Regions from separate parts of the Methylophilus sp. 5 genome, predicted to be linked through region 2. Evidence: predicted binding sites of a transcription regulator. Region 2 holds the regulator's gene; each other region holds the start of a gene.
The links. Region 2 encodes sigma-54, which starts transcription at its own class of promoters, with help from an activator protein. Its sites were predicted from a motif close to TGGCACNNTTCCTGCT; they were not measured.
Positions count from the first base shown of each region.

Region 1: METH5_RS0101435 (CmpA/NrtA family ABC transporter substrate-binding protein) is a predicted target of sigma-54. The motif match lies at 1,680-1,695, and genes of this name have one in related genera.
Region 3: nirB (nitrite reductase large subunit NirB) is a predicted target of sigma-54. The motif match lies at 1,991-2,006, and genes of this name have one in related genera.

Region 1 is NZ_KI911560.1:329,451-335,665, forward strand. It holds gene METH5_RS0101425 (efflux transporter outer membrane subunit) at 1-196, shown strand, start outside; gene METH5_RS0101430 (nitrate regulatory protein) at 285-1,553, shown strand; gene METH5_RS0101435 (CmpA/NrtA family ABC transporter substrate-binding protein) at 1,895-3,208, shown strand; gene ntrB (nitrate ABC transporter permease) at 3,228-4,148, shown strand; gene METH5_RS0101445 (ABC transporter ATP-binding protein) at 4,169-4,978, shown strand; gene METH5_RS0101450 (alginate export family protein) at 5,068-6,215, shown strand, end outside.
Region 2 is NZ_KI911560.1:1,003,849-1,010,063, reverse strand. It holds gene METH5_RS0104790 (anhydro-N-acetylmuramic acid kinase) at 1-443, opposite strand, end outside; gene tyrS (tyrosine--tRNA ligase) at 562-1,800, shown strand; gene METH5_RS0104780 (RNA polymerase factor sigma-54) at 1,846-3,393, opposite strand; gene lptB (LPS export ABC transporter ATP-binding protein) at 3,400-4,146, opposite strand; gene lptA (lipopolysaccharide transport periplasmic protein LptA) at 4,160-4,816, opposite strand; gene lptC (LPS export ABC transporter periplasmic protein LptC) at 4,832-5,464, opposite strand; gene METH5_RS0104760 (SIS domain-containing protein) at 5,491-6,215, opposite strand, start outside.
Region 3 is NZ_KI911560.1:343,699-349,913, forward strand. It holds gene METH5_RS0101480 (nitrate reductase) at 1-1,707, shown strand, start outside; gene nirB (nitrite reductase large subunit NirB) at 2,229-4,793, shown strand; gene nirD (nitrite reductase small subunit NirD) at 4,809-5,192, shown strand; gene METH5_RS0101500 (sulfite reductase subunit alpha) at 5,215-6,215, shown strand, end outside.

The DNA.
Region 1 (6,215 bases), 670 kb from region 2:
GTCTCTCACCAATGCCGCCAATGCCGCGTTCCAGCTGGCTGACGTCCGCTTTAAAAATGGTGTCGACAGCTACCTGGTCGTGCTGGATGCTCAACGCACACACTATACTGCCGAGCAATCGCTGGTCACGTTGCAACTAAGCGAGGCCACCAGCCAGCTGACTTTGTACAAAGTCATGGGTGGTGGTTGGCATTAAGTGAATGCGCGTATGCAAATAGTCGTTTTTAACATTAAATATAGAGATACCCACCAAGTCGCGCACACTTCTTGCTTGGTGCCTAGTGATGAACACAGAAATATCCCCTGCCCAAACCATTACCTTGGCCAAAATCAGACATATCGAGGAGCTGGAGCGACTCGATAGCTGCATCGCATTTGTCGAAAACATTGGCCAGTTAATCCATCAGTTACAGGCCGAACGTGGTGCCAGTTGCTTGTATATTGCCTCAAACGGGCAGCGCTTTGCGCCAGAACGTGCCGACATCATCATACAAAACCAGGCGATGGAAGCCAGCTTTAGAGAAGCGCTGCAACAGCACTTGCATAAAAACTCGCTGGCAGATGCCAAGCAGTTAACGCTCACCTCGTGGATATTGCTGGGCCTCGATCAGATGACCTCTTTGCGCCATCAGATCACCTTGCAAAAAATCTCTTTTGCCGACTGTATTGAATCGTTTAGCCGCTTAATCGGCAGCCTGATTGCGCTGATTTTTGAGATCACAGATAGCTCGGTCAATAGCAAAATTTCCACCTGTTTGCTCACGCTCTACAACCTGATCCAGGGCAAAGAGTTTGCCGGGCAAGAGCGCGCCGTGGGGGCGTATATGTTTGGCTCAGGCAGCCTGCAGCTTACCCATCAGCAAAAGCTGTTTGAACTGATCGCCCAGCAAGATCGTCACTTTGAATTATTTTGCCAGTTTGGCAGCGAAGAAGTATGCGCGTCATGGACGGCCTTGCAATCAACCAGCTGGCACCAGCAACACCAGCAATATCGCGCCAAACTAAGCCATGCCAAAGACCAGCAGGCACTCACCCCCAGTAGCGCAGATGTCTGGTTTGAGTTGTGCAGCAAGCGTTTGAGCGCGATGTGGCAGATTCAATGTCAGCTCATTCAAACCATGCATGAATTACTGGCCGGGCTGGCAAGCAAGGCCAAGAGCGACTTTGAGCAAACACGCCAATATTTAGAGGCGATTCAGGCCACCCCTGCTGCGGCACTTAACAGCACCTTTTTTAACCTGGCGATTCCGGTCGAAAATGCTTTAAATTTTCAGGCCCATGACACCTCGCAAGCATACCCGATGGCATCCATGATTACGCTATTGCAACAGCAATCGCGGCAAATTGCCGAGATGGAAGGCGAGCTGTCTGACACCAAAAAAGCGCTGGCCGAACGCAAGCTGATTGAGCGCGCCAAAGGCCTGCTCATGAGCACGCGCGGGCTCAATGAAATGGAAGCCTATAAAACCATGCGCAGCATTGCCATGGAGCAAAACCGCAAGATTATTGATGTGGCAGAAAACGTTCTGGCACATCACGCACGCTCAAGCTAAACGCCCGTCAAATTGGTGCATCCGCACACGTATGGTGCGAACTCCCCCCCGCTAAAAAGGCTGCATAAAAACGCAGCCCTCAAAAAAAACCAATATTAAACAATCACTTAAAAATAGTGTGCCAGCTGGCACGGCAATTGCTAAATTGGCTTGAGGTTTCAGCTAACGGCGGTTGAAATCACACCAGTAGCACCGGCCCCGAATAAAAGGCCATGTAGCAAACAAGCCTGATGGCTTGCGCAATCAACGGACAAAGGCGTCCTGAGTGTAGACAAAAAACAGTCTGCATTCAGGACGCCTTTTTGTTTTTAAATTTTCGATTAATTAATCAAGGAGCAGCAATGAGCAGTTCTGATAACAATTCTGATCACAATAAAGTGACGCCGTCTACCCCAGTCACCACCACCGAACAAGTGGACCAGAAACGTCGCCACTTTTTCATGAACACCATGGCCGGTGCCTTTGGTGCTGCCGCCATGATGAATATGGTGCCATCGGCTATCCGCAGCCAGGCTTGGGCTGCCGGTTCAGATGCGCCTGAAATCACCGAAGTGAAAGTGGGTTTTATTCCACTGACTGACTGTGCGCCGATTATCGTTGCTGCACAAATGGGCTTCGATAAAAAATACGGCATCAAAATCGTGCCGTCCAAAGAGGCTTCCTGGGCGGGCGTGCGCGACAAAATGGTCAACGGTGAGTTGCATGCAGCGCACGTGTTGTATGGCTTGATTTACGGCGTACAACTGGGTATCGGCGGTCAGCAAAAAGATATGAACGTCCTGATGACGCTGAACCACAACGGCCAGGGCATCACGCTGGCTAACCAGTTAAAAGAAAAAGGCGTCACCAGTGGCGCCACCCTCAAGCGCCTGCTGGATAACGAAAACCGCGACTTCACTTTTGCACAGACCTTCCCCACCGGCACGCACGCCATGTGGTTGTATTACTGGCTAGCCAGTTATGGCATCAACCCGATGCAAGACGTGAAAACCATTGTGGTGCCACCACCACAAATGGTTGCCAACATGCGTATCGGCAATATGGATGGTTATTGCGTAGGCGAGCCGTGGAACGCACGCGCGATTTACGACAAAATTGGCTTTACTGTGGCGACCTCTCAGGATATCTGGACCGATCATCCGGAAAAAGTATTGGGCACCACCGCTGAGTTTGCGGCCAAAAACCCAAATACCGCACTGGCATTGACCAAAGCAATTCTGGAAGCTTGCCGCTATATCGATGCCACTAAAAACCGCTCTGAAGTGGCCAAACTGATTGCTGGTAAAGCCTATGTGAATGCGCCTGAAGAAGTGATTGAAGGCCGCTTTTTGGGCCATTACGACAATGGCATCGGCAAAAAATGGGAAGACCCTAACTACATGAAGTTTTTTAACGATGGCAAGGTCAACTTCCCGTACCTGTCCGATGGCATGTGGTTTTTGACCCAACACAAACGCTGGGGCTTGTTGAAGTCTGACCCTGACTACTTAAGCATTGCGAAAAAGGTCAACCGTATCGACATTTATACCGAAGCGGCCAAATCGCTGGGGATTGCCGTGCCGGACGCGATGCGTAGCAGCAAGCTGATTGATGGCGTGGTGTGGGATGGTAAAGACCCGAAAGCTTACGCCAACAGCTTCAAGGTAAAAGCTTAATCTTTTGAGGAGAGTTGCCATGAGTGTCGTCAGTTTTAGCAAAGAAAAAATGATGCAACAAAGCGAGGAAGCTGTCACAGCAGCCCCTGCGCAACCCGTTGTTGCTGTGGTTACCCCTCTCTCAACCACAGCTGCACCAGCCACCGCGCCCAAGCGCGGGGCATGGGCGGCAACCGCCAAACAGGTATTTGAATGGTTGTTGCCGCCTGTGATTGGCTTGATGATCTTCGCTGCCATCTGGGCCACGGTCGCCGCGCTGACACAAGGTTTGCCAGGCCCGGTGAAAACCTGGCAATCGGCAGTCGAGTTGTTCAGAGACCCGTTTTACATCAACAACCCGAACGATATGGGCATAGGCTGGAACATTCTTAGCTCGCTCAAGCGTGTCGCCACTGGTTTCGGCCTGGCTGCGATTGTCGGCATCCCGATGGGCTTTGTGATTGGCCGCTACACGTTTATGTCCCGCATGGCGGCGCCCATTATCAGCTTGCTCAAACCGGTGTCGCCACTGGCCTGGTTGCCGATTGGCCTGCTGGTGTTCAAAGCGGCTAACCCGGCTGCAATTTGGGTGATTTTCATTACTGCCGTCTGGCCGATGATCATCAACACCGCAGTTGGCGTGAGCAAAGTGCCGCAAGACTATATGAACGTGGCCAAAGTGCTCAACCTGTCTGAATGGAAAGTGGTCACCAAGATTTTGCTGCCGTATGTGATGCCTTACATGATGACTGGCGTCCGCCTGTCGATTGGGGCGGCCTGGCTGGTGATTGTGGCGGCAGAAATGCTGACTGGCGGCCTGGGCATTGGCTTTTGGGTATGGGATGAGTGGAACAACCTCAATGTAGAGCACATCATCATCGCCATTTTCATTGTTGGCATTGTCGGCCTGTTGCTCGAACAGTTGCTGGTGCTGATAGCAAAACGCTACAGCTACGAATAACCGGGAAAAGGATTTTTATTATGACGACGAATGTAATGCAAGACCGTTATGTCCTGATTGAAAACGTCAACATGACGTTTCAAACCAAAAAAGGCAGTTTTCAGGCACTCAAAGACATCAACCTGAATATTCACGAGGGTGAGTTTATTTCCATCATCGGCCACTCAGGCTGTGGCAAATCTACTGTGCTCAACCTGATTGCCGGTTTGCTGCAACCCAGTGAAGGCTACCTGTTTTGTGCCGGGCGTGAAATCTCCAAACCAGGCCCTGAGCGTGCTGTGGTGTTTCAAAACCACTCATTGTTGCCATGGCTCACCTGTTTTGAAAACGTTTACCTGGCGGTTGAACGCGTGTTTGGCGAAAACGAAACCAAAGCACAACTGGCTGACCGTACCCGTGCAGCGCTAGAACTGGTGGGCTTAAGCCATGCGATTGAAAAACGTCCGAATGAGATTTCTGGTGGCATGAAACAACGCGTCGGCATTGCCCGCGCCCTGGCCATGGAACCTAAAGTACTGTTGCTGGATGAGCCGTTTGGCGCACTGGACGCCCTCACCCGCGCTGGTTTGCAAGACGAACTGATGGGCATCATGGCGCGCTCAGGTTGCACCGCCGTCATGGTCACCCACGATGTTGATGAAGCCGTGTTGCTGTCAGACCGCATTGTCATGATGACAAACGGCCCGGCGGCGACCATCGGCGAAATTCTGACAGTGGATTTGCCACGCCCGCGCAAACGCCTGGAGCTGGTAGAAGATGCGAGTTATACGCATCTGCGTAGCGAAGTATTGAAGTTTTTGTATGAGCGCCACGCCAAAAAAGCAGCATAAAACAAAAGTAGTGCTGACGGGCGGTCACCCGCCAGCACTGCATACCTCATCGAAGTATGGTTACCCCACATAGCAAAAAGGAGCAACACATGAACGCTAACTCACACCCACGCTTGCGTCAAGTTTCAGTCGCTATTTTACTGGCGGCACTCAGCATGCAAGCCATGGCAGAAGAAGAGGTTCTGCCTGAATACACCATGATGGATGCGATTAAAACTGGCAAAAATATGACCAGTTTCAGATTGCGTTATGAGAATGTAGGCCAAGACGGTTTGCAGCCACCAACCATGCCGAATGGCACGGCCAACCCAGGCGCGACTAAAGAGCTGAAAGACGCCAACGCATTGACTTTACGCAGCTTGATTGGTTGGCAAACTGCGCCCTACCACAACTTTAGCTTTGCGGCCCAGTTGATTAACGTGTCCAAACTGGCAGACAACTTTAATGACAGCACCAACAGCACCCTGACGAATAGTGTTTCCAACCAGGCACGTAACATCGAATACGCAAAAGTGGTTGACCCTGACTACACCGGTGTTAACCAGTTATTTGTAGAGTGGACAGGTATTAAAAACACCCGCGTGCGTGCCGGTCGTCAACAGGTCAACCTGGATAACGTGCGTTTTATCGGTGACATTGCTTTCCGCCAAGTGATGCAGGTATTTGATGGCGTCTCGATTTTTAACAAAACCATTCCTGATACAGAACTATTTGTTGCCCACTTTGAGAGCCTGGAGCAAATCACGGCAAAACACCGCTCAGATGGCGCTCTGGACATTGTGAATGCGCGTTACCGTCTTTCACCCACCGAGTTTTTGGTGGGCTATGCCTACCTGGATGGCTTTCAAGATTTAGGCATGGGTCGTGCATGGTTTGGTAATGGCACAACAGCAGGCGCAATTGCTGCTGGTAAAGGTGGGGCGGCCAACCAAACTGCCGACCAGGGTAACAAGATTATTGGCTTGCGCCTGGATGGCACACACCCCTTCACACCTAACTACCGCGCACATTACACGGCCGAATATGCCAAACAGACAGACTACAGCAATGGTGACTCGCGCATTGATGCGCACTATTACAAAGTCGGCGGTGGCTTTGGCATTGATAACTTCAACATGCGCGTAGACCAGGAGTTACTGTCTAGCAACAACGGCCGTTATGCCTTCCAGACGCCATTGGGCACCAACCACCTGTTTCAGGGCTGGGTAGACAAATTTTTGGCCACACCACTCGAAGG
Region 2 (6,215 bases):
GCAATATCGCGACTACGAAAGTCGCCCACCACGGTGATGCCTGTGCGCTCGGCCAGGCGCGCGTGGTTGCCCAGTTGCAGGGTATATGCCTGTCCATTAGGGAGGTCAGGGCAGTGGCGTATGGTTTGCCCGTGGCAGCCAATGGCGCTTACTGCGCTGGCTGATAATCTGGCGTCTGTCAGCAAGCCTTGCACGGCCTCTGCATACAAGTCAGCGAGCCGGTTAGACACAATGGCGGCAGTATGTAATTCATGCTGTGCGGGGGTGTGTAAATCGAGCAACAATTGCCGGATATCAGCCGGGTAAGGCAGGAAGTATTGGCCTTGTTGTGCCAGGTGTTCACCTTGTTGTGTCACCACTACTGCATCTACGCCGTCTAGACTCGTGCCAGACATCAGGCCGATAAACAGGCGTGCTTGGGGGGGCGTAGCAGAAAAATTCATAAGGCATAAGTGTAACACTGCTCATGCTCGGCTTACAGAAATGCATGGGATTACGTTAAAATAGCGGTTTTACTTTGATGACAAAGTACGCCGCGGCGTAGCTTTAAAAAGAGCCTTTATGACAGACGTAACCCAACCTTCAACCGCTGCTGAAGCTTTGAACCCAGCCATTGCAAATGCACTGGCCATTATCAAGCGTGGTGCCGATGAGCTGTTGATCGAGCAAGAGCTGATTGAAAAGCTGAAAACCGGCAAACCGCTGCGCGTTAAAGCGGGCTTTGACCCAACTGCGCCAGACTTGCACCTGGGCCACACTGTGCTGATTAATAAATTGCGCCAGTTGCAGGATCTGGGTCACCAGATTTTGTTTCTGATTGGTGACTTTACCGGCATGATTGGTGATCCGACCGGTAAGAGTACGACGCGCCCGCCGTTAACGGTTGAGCAGGTGAAAGCCAATGCCGACACTTACTCCGAGCAGGTGTTTAAGATTTTAGACCCGGCCAAAACCGAGATTGTGTTTAACTCGGCATGGTTAAGTGACCTGGGGGCGGCCGGTATGATCAAGTTAGCTGCCAGCCATACAGTGGCGCGCATGCTGGAGCGTGATGACTTCTCCAAGCGCTTTAAAGGCAACCAGCCGATTGCAATTCACGAGTTCTTGTATCCCTTGTTGCAAGGCTATGATTCAGTGGCATTGCGGGCAGATTTGGAATTGGGCGGCACCGACCAGAAATTTAACCTGCTAATGGGCCGTGAGCTGCAAAAACAGGCTGGGCAGTCACAACAATGTGTGTTGATGATGCCGTTGCTGGAGGGCCTGGATGGCGTGAATAAAATGTCCAAGTCGCTGGGTAACTATATTGGTATTAGCGAGGCGCCCGAGACTATTTTTGCCAAAATCATGTCTATTTCTGATGCATTGATGTGGCGTTATATTGATTTGTTGTCGTTCGCTTCATTAGATACTGTTGCCCAGTGGAAAGCGCAAGTGGCGGGGGGTGAAAACCCGCGCGATATCAAAGTCGGGTTTGCGCAAGAAATCGTGGCCCGCTTTCACGGCCAGGCCGCGGCTGAAAAAGCCTGGCAAGATTTTCAAACCCGCGCCAAAGGCGGTATTCCTGATGATGTGCCACAGGTAGAGGTGACGATTGAGGGTGACAGTATTGGCATCAGCCAATTGCTGAAACAGGCTGGCTTGGTAGAAAGCACTAGTGAAGCCATGCGCGCTGTGCAGCAGGGCGGGGTAAAGCTGGATAGCGTGAAGGTGGATGATAAAAATCTGCCAGTGGCAAAAGGCGTGACCGTGGTCGCCCAGGTGGGTAAGCGCAAGTTTGCTAAAATCACAATTAAATAACAAACTCGTAACCAACAAAAAGGCCGCAGATGCGGCCTTTTTGTTTTACAGCGACTTGCGTAAATTTGCGGGCGGAATACTCAGCGACTCGCGATATTTTGCAATGGTGCGGCGGGCGACCACAATGCCTTGTTGCGCCAGCGTATCGGTAATTTGGTTATCCGATAATGGTTTTTTCTGATTTTCTTCGGCCACCATTTGCTTGATTAAGGCGCGAATAGCGGTCGCTGAGCAGGAGCCGCCAGCATCGGTTGCGACTGAGCTACCAAAAAAGTATTTAAGCTCCAGCACCCCGCGCGGTGTGAGCATATACTTATGCGTCGTCACGCGTGAAATGGTGCTTTCGTGCAAGTCTAGCTCTTCGGCAATTTCACGTAATACCAAGGGGCGCATGGCAATTTCGCCATGCTCAAAAAAGTTGCGTTGACGGTCTACAATCGCTTGCGATACACGCAAGATCGTAGAAAAACGCTGCTGGATATTTTTAATCATCCATTTGGCTTCTTGCATCTGGCTTTGCAGATATTGGCCGGAACTATCGCGGTTGCGCTTAAGGATGTCCGCATACAATTGATTGATCCGCAGCTTGGGGATCACGCCATCATTGAGTGACGCCATCCAGATGCCTTTGATTTTTTTGACTACCACATCGTGCTGGATAAAGTGGTCATGACTAAAGGTAGCGAATTCGTTGCCAGGCTTGGGGTTCTGCTGGCGGATGAGTTGTTGCGCACCTTTAAGGGCGGTTTCATCGCAACTGAGCAGTTTGCGCAGTTTGACAAAGTCTTTGTTGGCCAGCAGCGCTAAGTGATCTTTGGCAATCGCCATAGCGATGCGCAAATAAGGCGTGTCTGCTGGGAGCGCTTGTAATTGCAGGCGCAGGCATTCGCACAGGTCGCGCGCGCCAACCCCAATCGGATCCAGGTTCTGGATCAATTTAAGGGCGGTTTCCAGCTCTAACAACTCAACTTCCAGCTCTGGGGGCAGCAGGTCGACAATTTCTTGTAAGTCCTGTTCCAGGTAACCATTATCATTAATACCGTCGAGTAAAAACTTCACCAGGTCCATGTCACGTTTGGACAAATGCGCCAGTTGTATCTGGTTCATCAAGTGTTCGCGCAAGCTGGTATTGCTGGCATCCTGACGCGAAAAATCACCGTCTTCATCGTCCATATTGTTGCGACCGGCTTCGTCCCAATTGCTGGTGCTGCCAAACTCCTCGTAGTCGTCTTCAAACTCGGGCGGTGAAAATTCTTCATTCAGATTGGCTTGTTCGCCTTCGTTGCCGCCAAGTTGGTCGTGCAACTCTTCGCGCAAGGTTTCTGCGGGTGCGGTGATTTCCGCCTGTGTGGCAACATCAAACGAGCTTGCATCAGGTAGCTCTTGCTCGGCCGCGGCGGTCGCGGTAGGGCTATTGTCTTCAAACTCGCCTTCTTCACCGTCGGCCATTTCCAGCAGCGGATTTTCCTGCAGGATGGTTTCCAGCTCTTGGCTCAACTCAAGTGTTGAGAGCTGCAACAGGCGGATAGACTGTTGCAGCTGCGGGGTGAGCGCCAGGTTTTGCGAAATACGTAGTTGCAGATTTTGCTTCATAACGGGTTACAGCCTAAAATTCTTGCCCAGATACACTTCACGTACGCCTTCGTTTTGAATGATTTCGTCGGGCGTGCCCGCGGCAAACACGGCGCCTTCATTCACGATATAAGCCCGGTCACAAATATCCAGGGTTTCGCGTACGTTGTGGTCTGTAATTAAAATACCGATATTCTGGCTGCTCAGGTAGCGGATAATTTTTTGAATCTCAATCACCGCAATCGGGTCAATCCCGGCAAACGGCTCATCCAGCAAAATGAATTTTGGGTCGGTCGCCAGGCAACGGGCGATTTCGACGCGGCGACGTTCACCGCCGGACAAACTCACTGCCTGACTATTGCGAATATGCTGGATATGCAACTGATCCAGCAAGGACTCCAGCCGCGCTTCACGCTCTTCTTCTGTATGGGGGCGGGTTTCGAGAATGGACAAAATGTTGTCAGTGACCGTCATTTTGCGAAAAATAGAGGCTTCTTGTGGCAGATAGGCCAAGCCCATGCGTGCGCGCTCATGCATGGGTGCGTGGCTCACGTCTGCCCCGTTGAGCGTAATGCTGCCATCATCCAGCGCGACTAAGCCCACAATCATATAAAAGCTGGTGGTTTTGCCGGCGCCATTTGGGCCCAGTAAGCCAATCACTTCGCCGCTGCGCAGCTCAAGCGTGGTGTTTTTAACCACGGTGCGCCCCTGATAGGCTTTTTTCAGGTGGCTAACACGCAAATGGTTCTGATCTGGTGAAACGGATGTCTGCATAAGGCCGGTGTCTTTAAGGTTGCGCTTTCGCGGGCTCGCTGCTGGTGTCGTTAGGCGCCGGTTCTACTTTAATTTGCAGAGAACGGTTCATGCGCAGCCCTTGCTGTGTTGTTGGTTTGTTATCAATCACCGGCGGTGTGGTTTTATTTTTTGGCTGAATGGTCGCTTTTACACGACTGCCAGCGGTGCCGTTGGGATTGGCTTTGGTGCCGCCAATGACTTCGGCATATTCTGCATTGGCGTCATAGCTAATGTAGTCGCCAGTGACCAGATCTTCGCCACGTTTGACCCATGCGTTAGTATAGAGTTGTACTTTGTCCATGCGGGCATTGTATTCAATGCGCTGGCCACTGCCTTGCATCCATTCGTTTTTGCCGGTGCGTTTTTGCTTGAAGGTGGTCGGGTTGCCAGTACACGTACTGTGCTGAAAGCCATCCTGATCTTCACGCACAATCATTTTGTCTGCTTTAATTTGCAGTGAGCCTTGGTTGAGAATCACATTGCCGGTGTAAATGCTGATTTTTTTGGCATCGTTCACCGTCACCGTGTCTGCTTCCAGCTCTATTGGCTGGTCGCGGTCGGACTCTTCAGCCAGCGCGCTGCTTGACCACTGTAATAGCGCCAGTAAGGTCAAGCAGGTGGCATAAAATAATGGCTTGTGCGTGTTCAACTCATTTCTCCAGAATCAACGACCCTTGTGATTGCCTGCTTTGGCAGGCGCTGCCGGGCTTGCAGCTTTGGTGACGACAGGTGCGCGTACATAATGTACGTGTACCCGGTTAAATAATTGCATGGTGCCCGCCTTGTTATCAAAACGCATGCCGGTGCCGGTAATCACGGTGGCCGGTTGTTGGCGGATGGTGACCGGCAAGTCGGTATGGGCAACGTCTGTATCCGGCTCCAGCATCAAACGCTCGGTTTGTAACTGCATTTCACCCTTGACTGCCGTCGCCTGGCGGACCACTTTTACCTGTTTACTAAACTCGACCAGTTTACCATTGGCAGATACTTTGCCATGCTGGCCATAAATTTGTGTGTATGGTTTTCCCTGGCCAAACTGTGTGAAGCGCGGGCGTTGTAATTCGGTGTAGTCATTATCTGGAAAATGGCGCATTTCTGCCGCCGCCAGCACATATTTGGTATTGCCTGTGGCATCGGTACGCGTGCTGACAAAGTTGTATAGCATGTAGTCAGGGTCGTGACGATTCAGCCGGCCCAAGCTCAAGCCCTGCTCCTGTACCGTCTGGTTGATCCAAAACGTTAGCAGCGCTAAAAATAACATTAACGCAATCGGCAATAAAATCGGGTGTTTAAGCATGCGAGAGTTCCAGTGCACCGGCGAGCCTAAACCACTTTTGCCTTGAGTAAGTCATGCATATTAAATGCGCCCACCAATTGCTGTTGTTCGTTCACTGCCATAAACCCGTTAATTTTATATTGCTCCATCATGTTGACTGCTTCAACCGCCATTTGTTGCGTGCCCAACAAGCGCGGCTGTTTGTTCATGACAGTGTGAATAGCCGTTTGCGCGTTGGTGTCGCCTTGCATAAACAGGCGGCGCAAATCGCCATCAGTGAAAATGCCCACCGGATGTTGCTCATTATCGACGATCGCCGTAAAGCCCATGCCTTTACTTGAAATTTGTGCAATCGCTTCCTGCACGGTGGCCTGCTCGCCGATACATGGGATGGCATCCCCTGTGCGCATGACATCTTTAATTCTGACCAGCAATCGCCTACCCAGGTTGCCGCCCGGGTGAGACCGGGCAAAGTCTTCAGCGGTAAATTCACGCGAATCGAGTACGCACAATGCTAACGCATCCCCCAGCGCCAGTGCGGCGGTAGTGCTGGCGGTAGGCGCCAACCCCAGCGGGCAGGCTTCGTGGCTCACGGCCGCACTCAAATGCACTTCAGATTCGCGCGACAACGTAGAGTCGTCACTGCCGGTAATGCTTAAAATGCGCGCACCGATGCGGCGAATGGCCGGTAAAATATTGATGATTTCATCGCTCTCACCAGAGTTAGAGAGTGCAATGACGACATCTTCAGCGGTAATCATGCCCAGGTCAC
Region 3 (6,215 bases), 660 kb from region 2:
ACCGGTCAACCCAATGCCATGGGCGGACGCGAAGTCGGCGGCATGGCCAATCTGCTCTCAGGTCACCGTGACCTGGCCAATGCCGAGCACCGTGCCGAAGTCGCCCGTTTGTGGGGCGTGCCAGACGTACCCGCCACGCCGGGCAAAACCGCCGTCGAAATGTTTGACGCGGTCAAAAGTGGTGAAATCAAAGCGATCTGGATTGCCTGCACCAACCCTGCGCACTCGATGCCAGACCTCAACAATGTGCTGGCCTCGCTACAAAACGCCGAGCTGGTGGTGTTACAAGATGCTTTTAATAACACCGACAGCAACCCCTATGCCGATGTGTTTTTACCGGCCACCACCTGGGGTGAAAAAGAAGGCACGGTGACGAACTCCGAGCGCCGCATTACGCGCGTGCGCCCTGCCGCCCCCAAACCAGGCGAAGCGCGCCATGACTGGGAAGCCGTGGTCGATTTTGCACAACGGCTAGCCCAAAAGTTAGGCAAACCCGGCAGCCTGTTTCACTATCCAGATACCGAAACCATTTTTAACGAGCACCGCGAAACCACACGTGGCCGTGACCTCGACATCACAGGCTTGAGCTACAGCATTCTGGAAACACAAGGCCCGCAACAGTGGCCGTTTAAATCGGGTGCTAGCCAAGGCCAAGCGCGTTTATATACCGATGGCGTGTTCCAAAAACCAGGTGGCAAAGCACACTTTATGAGTGCGGTTTACAAAGGCACCGCCGACAAACCAGATGCGCGTCACCCCTTTCACCTGATCACAGGTCGTTTGCGCGACCAATGGCATGGCATGAGCCGTACCGGCATCGTGGCGCAGCTGTTTAACCATGAAGAGCAGCCTGTCATCTGGATGCATGCCAATGATATGCAGCGCCGCTCAATCAAGCATGGCGATATTGTCAAAGTCAGCAATAAACGTGGCAACCTGGTGGTGCGCGTGCAGGCTTCTGACGAAGTGCAACCGGCGCAGATTTTCATGCCAATGCACTGGAGCAGCCAGTTTATGCATGGCCTGGGCGTGAATGCATTGATGCCAGCGGCCGTCGACAAACTATCAAAACAGCCCGAGCTCAAACACACTGCCGTTAAACTAGAAAAGTTAGACTTGCCATGGCAAATGGTCGTGATGCGCAATTGCGAAAACGCACAGCTGATTAACCACATCCGCAAATTGCTTAAACGTTTTGATTACGCCAGTTGCGGCTTATATGGCCGCGATGCGGGCATGGTCATGCTGCGCGCCTCACACCACACGGCGCCTGACCCCGCGTTGATTACCGAGTTGGATGCGCTGCTGGAGATGACAGAAGACGCGCCCATGCTGACCTATAACGATGCCAAACGCGGCGTCAGCAAACATATTCTGGTCCAGGATAACCAGGTCACCGGCGTGCGCCTGATTGGTGAAGTGCTGGCAGCCGACTGGCTGCGTGAAGTGATGTCCAAGGGGGAGCTCACCCCCGAACTGCGTCGCTGGGCATTGGCACCGTTGAGTGCGCCACCCGCAGGCCAGCATAGCCGTGGCAAAATTATTTGTAACTGCCTGGATGTCTCGGAAAACGAGATTATCGAAACACTGGAAATGGGCGCCGATTTGCCCACCCTGCAAAACAAGCTCAAGTGCGGCACCAGCTGTGGCTCATGCCTGCCTGAGCTAAAACGCCTGGTCAAATTGCATGGCAAGGTGCACGCTTGATGTGCTCACTTGAATTGCCGAGACGCTCTTGGCCCATATGATGATACACGGGCGATGCTTATTTTTTTGATAACAAGCCAAGTGCGCCAGCGCCTGCATATAAAGTAAAGGTCGATGCTGGTGCAATCAGCTCAATGCGCACCATTATTGTGCGCCGCACTATTACCATACCCCTGCGTTGCTGTCTGGCCAGCAAATAAATGACAGATTAGCCAGAAATAATCCAATCAATAACAGTCACTTATCACATTCCCATCCCGCTCAGAAGCACCACCTAAATTTCTGGCACGCCAATTGCTTTTATGACAATAAATCTCGTTGATTAACGATGATTACTTTATTTAATAAGGGATGCTTTAGTCAGGCAATCCCTTTATGGACAACGGCGTTCATAGCTTATTTTCGTACTGCCTCAGGTAGTCGCTCGATAAGCTGTGGACGCCTTTTTTCGTTTTTAAGCCTAGTAAATATTTAGTAAACCGCAATGCATGCACATGCTTGCCTCTGATAGGAAACACACGATGAATCAACTTACCCGCGTAGTAGTGGTCGGCAACGGCATGGTGGGACATTATTTTATGCAGGAGCTGGTCAAGCGCCACCCGGACCTGACAGCCGCAAACCTGCAAGTCACCGTATTGGGCGAAGAGCCACGCCCTGCGTACGATCGTGTGCACCTCTCCAGCTTTTTCTCAGGCAGCACGGCTGAAGATCTTTCATTAGTCGAACCTGGTTTTTATGACCGCCCGGGCCTGGAGTTATGCCTGAATGCCCGCGTCAGCCACATTGACCGCCACCAGCATACCGTCACCCTCACAGACAACACCGTCTTGCCCTATGACAAGCTGGTATTGGCGACCGGCTCTTTCCCATTTGTGCCATCGGTCGCCGGGCGTGATCGTGACAACTGCTTTGTATACCGCACCATTGAAGACCTGGAAGCCATGACCGCAGCCGGCAAAACATCCAAAAGCGGTGTGGTGGTCGGCGGTGGCCTGCTGGGCTTGGAATGCGCCAAAGCATTGCGCGACATGGGTCTCGACACCCATGTGGTGGAATTTGCCCCACGCCTGATGGCAGTACAAGTCGATGAGGCTGGCGGCAAAGTATTGCGCAGCAAGATTGAAGAACTGGGCGTACACGTGCACACCAGCCGCAACACCACCGCGATTGTGGACGGCGCAACCGCACGTCATCGCATGGTGTTTTTTGATGAAACCTGGCTGGAAACCGACATGATCGTGTTCTCCGCCGGTATCCGCCCACGTGATGAACTGGCACGCGAATCTGGCCTGGCCATCGGCGCCCGCGGCGGTATCGCCATTGATGATTTCTCGCGCTCCAGTGACCACGACATTTACGCGATTGGCGAATGCGCCAGCTGGCACGACGAGATGTACGGCCTGGTGGCACCTGGTTACGATATGGCGCGCACCGCATGTGCGCACTTGTCAGGTGAAACCACGGCCACCTTTCAGGGTGCAGACATGAGCACCAAACTCAAACTGATGGGCGTCGATGTGGCCAGTGTTGGTGATGCGCATGGCAAGACCCATGGTTGCCGCAGCTATCAGTACACGGATGAAGTACGCAATATCTACAAAAAAATCGTCGTTAGCGAAGATGGCAAAAAACTGCTGGGCGCGGTGTTAATCGGCAATGCCGATGAATATGGCACGCTGCAACAGATGACCGTCAATGAGATGCCTTTGCCGGAAAACCCGGAGTTTTTGATTCTGCCTGCCAGCGATGGCAAAGAAAAACCAGGCCTGGGCGTGGATGCCCTGCCAGACACGGCGGTGCTCTGCTCCTGTAACAACGTGAGCAAAGGCGCAATTGGCGAGGCGGTGGCTGCGGGTAATTGCAGTATAGGTGCCATCAAATCCTGTACGAAAGCCGGTACAGCCTGCGGCGGCTGCGTGCCACTGGTGACACAAGTGATGAAAGCACAGATGGTGAAACTGGGCATGACAGTGAATAACCATCTGTGCGAACACTTCCCATATTCGCGCCAGGAGCTTTACCACCTGGTGCGTGTTGAGCAAATCCGCACGTTTGACGAACTATTGGAAAAACATGGCAAAGGCATGGGTTGTGACATTTGTAAACCAACCGCAGCCAGTGTGCTGGCTTCGTGCTGGAACGACTTTATCCTGAAAAAAGACTTGGCTTCACTGCAAGACTCCAATGACTACTTTCTCGGCAATATCCAGAAAGACGGCAGTTACTCAGTGGTGCCACGTATGCCAGGCGGCGAAGTCACCCCTGACGGCCTGATTGCGATTGGCCAGATTGCCAAAAAATATAATTTGTATACCAAGGTCACTGGCGGTGCACGGGTTGATATGTTTGGTGCCCGCGTTGAGCAATTACCTAATATTTGGGAAGAGTTGATCGCCGCTGGCTTTGAGTCCGGCCATGCCTATGGCAAATCATTGCGCACAGTAAAAAGCTGCGTTGGCTCGACCTGGTGCCGTTATGGTGTGGATGACAGCGTTGGCCTCGCCGTGCAGTTGGAGAACCGTTACAAAGGCTTGCGCGCACCGCACAAAATCAAGTTTGGTGTCTCAGGTTGTACGCGTGAATGTGCCGAGGCTCAAGGCAAAGACGTCGGTTTAATCGCCACCGAAAGCGGCTGGAACCTCTATGTGTGTGGTAACGGCGGCATGAAGCCACGCCACGCCGAGCTGATTGCCAGCGACCTCACTAAAGAAGAGGCGATCCGCATGATAGACCGATTCCTCATGTTCTATATCCGCACCGCCGACCGCCTGCAACGCACCAGCACCTGGCGCGACAACATGGAAGGTGGCCTGGACTACCTGCGTAACGTCGTGATCAATGACTCGCTCGGTTTGGGCGCTGAGCTGGAAGCACAAATGCAACACGTGGTCGACAACTATCAGGACGAATGGAAAACCGCTGTCAACGACCCTGAAGTGCGCAAACGTTTCCGCAGCTTTGTAAACAGCGCGGCTGGCGATAACAACATCGTCTTTGTCAACGAACGCGAACAAATGCGCCCGGCGACGGTACAGGAAAAACAGGCTGCGAAGGTGATCCCTATCCTCGCCACCACAGAATAATCAATGGAGTCACAGATGAGTCAGTTACAACAAGCAGTGTCATCAGATGCTGTCATGAATCAAATCGCAGACAATTTAGGCACCTGGCACTCAGTGTGTGCCCTGGAAGACATCTGGCCGAATATGGGCGTCTGCGCATTGCTCGACGGCCGTCAGGTTGCCATTTTCCGCCTGCAGGACAATCAGCTCTACGCTATGGATAACTACGATCCGCACAGCGACGCCAACGTGCTGTCGCGTGGCATCGTCGGTGATTTAGGCGGCGAACGTGTAGTCGCCTCGCCTATCTACAAGCATCACTACCAGTTGCGTACCGGTGTTTGTGTAGAGGATGCCAGCATCTGCCTCAAGACTTACCCGGTAGAACTGCGTGATGGCGCAGTCTGGGTGCAGGTCTAGGTCACATCGGGGTTAGCGGTCTATGGTCACGCAGGTAAAATCAGTCTGTCCTTATTGCGGTGTCGGTTGCGGCATTGTGATGGAAGTAGAAAACCATAAAGTGATCAAGGTCTACGGCGACAAGCAGCATCCGACCAACTTTGGCCGACTGTGCACCAAAGGCAATACCTGCGCACAAGCCCTTGCCGACTCTGGCCGCTTGGAATATGCCTATGTGCGCCCAGCGCGCGGGCAAGAGTCAGTGCGTACCGGCATGGATGCCGCCATTAAGGAAACCGCCCGCCGCCTGCGCGCCATTTTGGACGACCATGGACCGGATGCGATTGCCCTCTATGTCTCAGGCCAGATGTCGATAGAATCGCAGTACCTCGCCAACAAACTGGTCAAGGGCTATCTCGGCAGCAACAATATTGAATCCAACTCACGCCTGTGTATGGCCAGCGCAGGCAGTGGCTATAAATTGTCGCTAGGAGCTGATGGCCCACCCGGCTCTTACCAGGACTTTGACCAGACCGACTTGTTCTTCGTCATTGGTGCCAACATGGCCGATTGCCACCCGATTTTATTCCTGCGCATGATGGATAGAGTCAAAGCCGGGGCGAAATTGATTGTGGTGGATCCTCGCCGCAACACCACGGCTGACAAAGCAAACCTGTTTATGCAGATCAAGCCGGGCACAGATTTAGCCTTACTCAATGGCCTGTTGCATCTGCTGGTAAAAAATGGCCACACCGACGCCGCATTTATTGCCGAATTCACCGAAGGCTGGGAAGTCATGCCAGACTTTTTGGAGGCATATTCACCAGCAAAAGTCGCAGAGATCACCGGCATCGATGAACACGCACTCCGCCAGGCCGCAGAGTGGATAGGCACCAGCAAAAACTGGATCAGTTGCTGGACCATGGGCCTCAACCAAAGCACGCATGGCACCTGGAACACCAACGCGATTTGTAACCTGCACCTGGCCACCGGCGCCATCTGCCGCCCTGGCAGTGGCCCGTTCTCTCTCACCGGGCAACCTAA